One region of the Carboxydocella thermautotrophica DSM 16521 genome, then DNA from elsewhere that is predicted to be linked to it. Evidence: riboswitches for the same ligand, from Rfam matches in the RefSeq annotation. Region 1 holds a riboswitch; the other holds the start of a gene.

Evidence for each region. A riboswitch is a leader RNA that binds a small molecule or an ion and turns the genes downstream of it on or off. The one in region 1 is predicted to bind cobalamin.
Region 2: another riboswitch for cobalamin. It lies ahead of B5D20_RS02225 (EamA family transporter); the one in region 1 lies ahead of B5D20_RS01330 (precorrin-6A/cobalt-precorrin-6A reductase).

The regions. Positions count from the first base shown of each region.
Region 1 is NZ_FUXM01000002.1:78,926-82,782, reverse strand. Features, by position in the region: gene cbiD (cobalt-precorrin-5B (C(1))-methyltransferase CbiD) at 1-838, opposite strand, end outside; gene B5D20_RS01330 (precorrin-6A/cobalt-precorrin-6A reductase) at 844-1,596, opposite strand; cobalamin riboswitch at 1,699-1,859, opposite strand; gene bzaB (B12 lower ligand biosynthesis ThiC-like protein BzaB) at 1,921-3,225, opposite strand; gene thiC (phosphomethylpyrimidine synthase ThiC) at 3,222-3,857, opposite strand, start outside.
Region 2 is NZ_FUXM01000003.1:104,016-107,872, reverse strand. Features, by position in the region: gene B5D20_RS13970 (hypothetical protein) at 1-398, opposite strand, end outside; gene B5D20_RS02225 (EamA family transporter) at 502-1,317, opposite strand; cobalamin riboswitch at 1,557-1,738, opposite strand; gene B5D20_RS02220 (DUF5362 family protein) at 1,883-2,248, shown strand; gene B5D20_RS14185 (hypothetical protein) at 2,336-2,467, opposite strand; gene B5D20_RS02215 (FmdE family protein) at 2,703-3,254, opposite strand; gene fdhF (formate dehydrogenase subunit alpha) at 3,482-3,857, opposite strand, start outside.

The DNA.
Region 1 (3,857 bases):
TTGCATCAGCAATTTTTGAATGAGTGTAAAAAATTCCTCCTGCTAACTTAACCAATTTACCCAGGCTACCAAAAATAATAACTTTTTTAAAACCCATTCCAATGGCATGTTCCAGCATAAAACCAATAAAGTTACTGCTCAATATTATGGCATCCTCAGGAAAAGCTAAAAATTTCTCAGCGGCCTTTTGGCCTGCTCTGCCCGGCGTCAGGATTATTTCTTTGTACCCAGCTGCCCGGGCAATTTCCAGCTGAGGCAACAAGGATAGCTTAAATCGCTCTTCAGACATGGGCTCAACAATCCCGGTTGTTCCCAGTATGCTAATTCCACCAATAATCCCCAGTTTAGAATTCAATGTTTTCTCTGCCAGTTTTTCCCCTTCCGGTACATAAATAGTGATTTCTACCCCCTGCTTAATGCCAAGGGAGACCAGGGTCTTTTTAATATTATCCAGGATCATTTGTTTTGGTACAGGGTTTATGGCTGGCTCCCCTACGGCAACTTTCAATCCCGGTTTTGTTACGACGCCAACCCCTTTACCACCTTTGATAACAATATGACCCGACTCAATCAATCGTACACAAGCACCAATTATATGACCATGGGTAACATCAGGGTCATCACCTGCATCCTTAATTACTTCAGCCCAGCCAAAGTCAGTGCCAATACCACAGCTGGCAACAGGAATGTCAATCGTCTTTTGGTCTGGTAGAATTATTTTTATTTGCTGGGGATGTTTACCCGCTAGTGCCAGCAAGGCAGATACTGCAGCTGCCGTTGCGCAACTACCGGTAGTATAGCCTTTTTTCCCCGAAAAAAAGGACATATTTTTCTTCATAGTCCCTAAATCCCCTTATTATTTAGATAAGCAATTACATCATCTATTTTATTAAAAGCGTTTTCCTCTTGCTTAGATAAAACTATTAATGGTAAGCCTAACTCAAAAGCAGCTTTGGCCTTATTCTTTATCTCAGCATTATTTTCCTTAGCGACAATTACATCGGCTTTATAGGCTTGAAATAAAGCCTTGTTAAGTTTGGCAGAAAAAGGTCCCATCATGGCGATCAGGTTTTTGGGACTAATACCGTTTTTGAGGCACTTGTCAACCACTTTACTGTCGGGGATTACGCGAACAATAAATTGTTTTTCTTTTAGCGATGGGTGTTTTAATAAAAATTCCAGGTTATTGCTACCGGTTGTCAAAAAGATGTTACGACCAAAATTATTCAAGCTTGCCGCCAGTTGTTCCCAGGAATTAACTCGATGAAGCAGTTTATTATCTGGCAACAATGGCAGAGCATCACGATATTTAATGATCTCATAACCATTTCGCTGAAACCATTCCAGCAGAAAAAAAGGTGATTGAGAGAGCATAGGTCCGGAGTGATCGATAACTAACTTAATTTGATAGTTTGTCTTTAACCAGGGTAAATGCTCAAACATTTCCATTGCAGTAAAAGCATAATCGCTTCCATTAGCTAATGCCTGTTTTACTCCCAGGTCAGTAGCCGTTATTGTACAAAGGCAGTAACCGTGTTCCTTAAGTGGACGAATAAGTTTTTCCCCTGCTTTGGGCCCGGCAAAGATTACGATCATATCTCTCACGGCTCCGTTTATGAAAGATAAAAACAAAAACCCTGCCCGCTATAGGCAGGGTTAGCCTTCTTACCAACAACCTGCCTTTCCCTATCCTCCGTAGGTGAAGGCAAGTAGCAAGCAGGTCTCCTGGCTCAAGATCATCATCTGGTACGCCTTCCCGGTAATTGCCAGTGGCTAATTTGTACCAGACTCCCTTTCACAGTGGCGGGACCGCGTCAGATTTTCACTGACTTCCCTAAACTTGCTACACTTTTTTGTTGGCTTTATTATAACATTAGTCCTTTTCAATTGTCTATAAGGCAACAATAATTTTCTGAAAAATTAACACTCTCCGGCCGGAACGCCAAGATATTGGCTTACCACTTTCATGGCACAATAATCTCCGCACATAGTACAAACATCATCGCTTGAATTTAAAGGTGCTCGTTCCGAACGTATTTTTTCCGCTCTCTCCCGGTCGATTGCTACAACCATCTGTTCTTCCCAGTTTAATGATTTACGAGCCCTGGCCATGGCTAAATCCCATTCAGCCGCCCCTTTGACGCCTTTAGCCAGATCCCCTGCATGGGCGGCAATTCTGGCAGCGATTACTCCTTCCCGGACATCAGCGGCAGTGGGCAAGCGCAAATGTTCAGCAGGTGTAACATAGCATATAAAGTCAGCTCCTGCCGCCGAAGCCAGTGCGCCTCCTATAGCTGAAGTAATATGATCATAACCAGGCGCAATATCTGTAACCAGGGTTCCCAGGACAAAGTATGGGGCCTGATTGCTCAATTCTTTCTGTAACTGAATCGTAGAGTGGATATGATGTACTGGCACATGCCCGGGTCCTTCAATCATAACTTGAACCCCATACTCCCGGGCCCGGTCAACCAGTTCTCCAGCAATGATTAGGCCCTGAACCTGGGCACGATCCAAAGAATCATCTATACATCCAGGCCTAATGGCGTCACCAATACTGAGGACAACATCGTATTTTTTAGCTATTTCTAAAAGCCGATCAAACTGGGTATAGAGAGGATTTTCCGCCTGGTTGTGCAGCATCCAACCAGTTAAAAAGGCACCACCGCGACTAACTATATCCATTGTCCTTCCCTGTTTTTTCAGCCGGTTGACCACATCAAAATTCAGGGCACAATGGATAGCCATAAAATCTATCCCATCAGCAGCATGAGCCTCAATAGTAGCAAAGATATCTTCAGCTTTCATTTCGACAATACTACCGTATTTGGCGATTGCTTCTATTGCTGTTTGATAAATGGGCACAGAGCCAACAGGTAATTTGGTTTTAGCCAGGATTTCTTTCCGAATTCCATTGATATCCCCGCCAGTGCTCAAATCCATAATCGTGTCTGCACCGGCCTTTTCTGCAACCTGAAGTTTTTCCAGTTCCAGTTCCAGACTGGTGCTATCAGGGCTGGTTCCGACACTGGCATTCACCTTTGTTCTTAACCCTTTGCCGATGGCAACCGGATTACTATCTTTGCGGTTTTTGTTTTTCAATATAACAATCGTCCCTTCTGCTACTCCCTGGCGAATAAATTCAGGTGATACTTTTTCCTTTGCCGCAACATACTCCATTTCTTTGCTAATGATCCCCTGACGGGCCATTTCCAGTTGAGTCACTTCCCCTTCCTCCCTTTCTGAAGTCTATAATGATCGCCAAATCTAGCTGCTTTTTTTGCCGCTTCCACCCCTGCGTAAACGTGTTCTACAGTGGGAAAAGCAACATGTTCTGCTGGTGTAACATAACAGATAAAGTCGGCACCGGCAGCGACAGCCAATGCTCCCCCAATGGCACTGGTTAGATGATCATAACCAGGTGCAATATCAGTTACAATGGGGCCAAAAACGAAGTATGGACTATTGGAGGTCAATTTCTTCATTAAGTTAATTGTAGGATGGATATCCTGAATAGGAGTGTGACCAGGGCCTTTAACCTGGACTTGCACTCCAAAATCTCTTGCTCTTTTTACTAGATAACCTATTACAGCTAGTTCTGCTGTTTGAACTGTATCTAACGAATCATGGACACTGCCGGGACGAAAAGCATCAGCCAGGCTTAAAACTATGTCGTGTTTTTTCAGGATCTTCAATAGCTTATCATAGTGTTCGTATAATGGATTTTCCTTTTTATGCTCTAACATCCAGGCAGTTAGAAAAGTACCGCCATAACTTACAATCGGCTCTTGACGGTTTTGTTTCAAGTAAAGATCCAGGGTGAATTGATTTAAAGAACAATGAAAACCCATGAAAGA
Region 2 (3,857 bases), on a different contig from region 1:
TTATCTGATCTTACTCTGCCTTGGTTTGTAATATTTTTTCCTGACAGCCAAGCTTTTGCTTTATCACGCCAATTTGGATCATTGGATGCCTGAGGGTATATCAAAACTTCTTCAAAACAATGATTATTATATGGAACTCCAACTGAAAATAACTTTTCATATATTCTTTTCTGGATTTTCTCTTTTTCTTCTACTATTTGAACGTATAAGTTTAACGGTAAATACAGATAGAGAGTATAAAAATAAGTTCCGCCATTCCAATTGTCAAAATTTGTCTGTACAACTTCTAAAACCGCATGTGCAAGTATGGCTACTTCTTTAGCTGACCCTTCTAATGCAAATAATTTTGCAACAGTTGCTACCATTGACTCGGAATATTCAATAAAAGGATCACTCAAATTAATCACCTCAACAAAATGAAATAGTCTCCATAACTTTACATTATTATAACACAAAAAAGGGGGACAGAACCATGTCCTCCCCCTAAATTAATTACACAAATTACACACTTTTTACAGTCTTCTTTCGGTTCCTCTCAATGCTGATTAGCACAACCGCTGCCAGTACCAATACGGCCCCAGTCAGCTTGCTGCTATTCAGCTCCTCACCGGCCCAGAACCAGCCCAGCAATACTGCTACCACCGGATTGACATAGGCATAGGTTGACACCCAGAGGGGATCTGCATTTTTTAACAACCAGATGTAGGCGCTATAACCCACTAGCGAACCAAACAGCACCAGATAACCAAAAGCCAGCCAGGACTGCATCGTAACCTCATTCAGGTCCAACCGGCCCGCCTCTCCCAGCAAAATACTTGCCCCCAGACAGGCCAGCCCTCCGGCCAGCATTTGCATGCCAATGGCAAGCCAGGCCGAATCAGGCCAGTTAGCCTTGCGGGAGTAAATAGAGCCCCAGGCCCAGGAGATCGCCGCCAGCACCACAATTAAGTAATAGCTGTTAATCGCCCCCGAAACACTGGCCAGTGAAGGCGAAATTAGCCAGAGGATCCCAGTGAAACCGAGGATCAAGCCCAGCCATTCCAGGGGCTGCGGCCGTGGCCGTGCCCCCGTGGCCCAGGCTATTAAGGCCATCCAGAGGGGTACAGTAGCGATAATCAAGGCAGCAATACCGGAAGGCACCTGCTGTTCCCCCCACACCACGCCGCCATTACCGCCCAGAAGCAAAAGCGAGCCGACAATCACCGCATATTTCCATTGTTCTACTGTGGGTCTCGGCGCTCCACCTAACCTCGTCCAGCCGTAGAGCATGCTCTTGACACAGGCTTGCCACATCTGAGCGGGCGTGAGCTTATCCATTTTATCACCTCCAGATCGCTTGAGTTAATTATAAACTATAAAATAATGTCGCGCTTCTAATTTTTTGCTGTCTAATTAGCAAAAAAAGAAAAAGGCAGATCAACTCCGCCCTCTATAATAACCTCGCCTGGGTAGACGATAATGGGATAGCAATAAATAAAATCCTCTGCCTTTACAAGCAGAGGACTATTGGCCCACAGAAATAAGCCTTTACTCCCCCTGCCTGTCCGCGCAGGCTCAGGTCACCAACGGAATGAGCAGGTCTCCTGGCTTAAGATCATCGCTCCCTCAGCCTTCCCGGATTAACCCAGTGGCTAAATTGAGGTCGCTCCCTTTCACAGTGGCGGGACCGCGTCAGATTCGCACTGACTTCCCTTTTCAGTTCCGTTTATACGGAACCACTCATTCCTGCTATGTTTTTGTTTATCATAACACAGTTTCAGTGGAAATGCAAGTACTACCAGTCCTGGCCTATATTTTTCTTCCATTTTTGGCGAACTTAAGAGGAATTTGTCAACAAAGGGAGAATATATCTGATTATAAAAAATGTAAATGGGGTGATATTTTGGTTGACAGGGAAATTTTATCTCAACACAGCAGGTGGGTAGGTTTTGTAGGTATAATGACTGTTATTTTCGGCGTTATTTCAGCTATTGCTGGTCTCTTTGCTTTTATCGTAGGTGCAATTCTTGGAATTATTACGATAATACTGGGACTGAAACTGCGCGGTGCAAAAAAATATGCCGACCAGATCATCACTTCCGGTGGCGATTCCACTCAGTTGAACATGTTGTTTATGAACCTTAATACTTACTTTAAAATTCAAGGAGTATTAATCATTATCAATTTGATTATGATAGCCCTGGCGATTTTCTTCGGAATATTTGCCGGTGTTGCCTCAATGAACATGATGAGCCCCAATTCATTCTAGCAGTAATATAAAAATCAATCGAGTAGAAAGGGGTGATTAACCCCCGTCCTCTCACACCACCGTATGTACCGTTCGGTATACGGCGGTTCACCAAGCTTGACGAATGCGATGATAACGTTCAGTTAAACTCTTCAAGCCCTGACTATGCCAGTAGGCATTGTTCAGGGCGTTATTTAATTGTCGAGACATACGCCAGTAGCCTTTACGGGCATTAGCCATTATACATTATATGGACTACTCGCTCCGGTAGGCCCAGGGTTCGTGTTCGGCCCTTCACCAGTTTGACGTCAATACTGCTTCAGATTCCACCTCACGGAGGACACCCTGTCTTAAGCTACGGCTACTGCTACCTTCGCCGTTCGGGATTTTCACCCTATAGACAACGCCCATGCCGGGCGCACAAAAATTAGGGAGGGCAAATTTTTGCCTTCTCCCTGTCATGTACTATACAAATTTACCAGCCACGATTATACTCCCCGGCACAGGGAATGCAGACAAACTGACCATCTTTTACCCTGAGTCGGGCTTCCATCACTGATTCCCCGCACTCCGCACAGGTCCAGGACTTATAGATTCGGGCCCGCTCCGGAAATTCCAGTGGAATTTTTTGCACAGTACAAAAATCATCTTCCTGTAGCTCCAGTATAAACCGGATTCTTCCCTCCCGGTCAAGCCCCAGCTTTTCCAGTTCCTGACGCCAGCCGACGCTCTTTACCACTATTCTGATTGCTTCCCTGTTTTTCCTATTCCCTATAGTATAAACCTGTTTGCCATAATCCCGGTAAAGCAAATTTCCTTTACCTAGCGTACAGCCCGTTAATACCTGAATAGCATCCACCCCACAGGCATCATTTTCCACAATCGCTACCAGCTCCTCATCCTGAGCTCGCTCTACCCCCAGCTCTTTAAGGGCGATTTGCGCTACCCGGTAGCCCACTGCCAGGCCAGGACATTCATGGCCGTGAAACTCTACACATCTTTCCCAGGGCGTTCTCGTTCTGTCCATAACAGCTTCCCTCCATTCTGTAGAAAAATTATATACCTGTAGCTAAAATTTAGCAATAAGATGGATAGGTGGGCAGGTTTTGTCGGCATTATGTCCATTATTTTCGGCACCATTTCGGCCATCGGCGGTCTCTTTGCCTTTGCTGTGAGTGCGATTAAAAAAATACGCCGACCAGATTATAGCTTCCGGTGGCGATCAGACTCAGATGAACCTGTTGTTTATGAGCCTTACAATTTCCTTATCTTCACCGCACTGATTTTCAACTCCGGAATCTTGCAGACCGGATCAAAAGCTGCATTGGTCAGGACATTGGTTGGCGTCTCCTGATAGTGGAAAGTGAGAAATACCATGCCCGGTGGCACCAGATCGGTTACCTGCACCCGGGTTTCCACCCTACCGCGCCGGGAAGTCACTTCCACCCGGTCTCCATCCTTGATGCCAAAACGGTCTGCATCCTGTGGATGAATCTGCATCAGCTCCTCAGGCCGGATCAGATCCAGCCGGGTGCGCCGGGTCATGGAACCGGTATGGAACTGGTAGAGATTGCGGCCGGTATTGAGCAGAAGCGGATACTCAGCATCGGGTTCCTCTGCGGCCGGAATA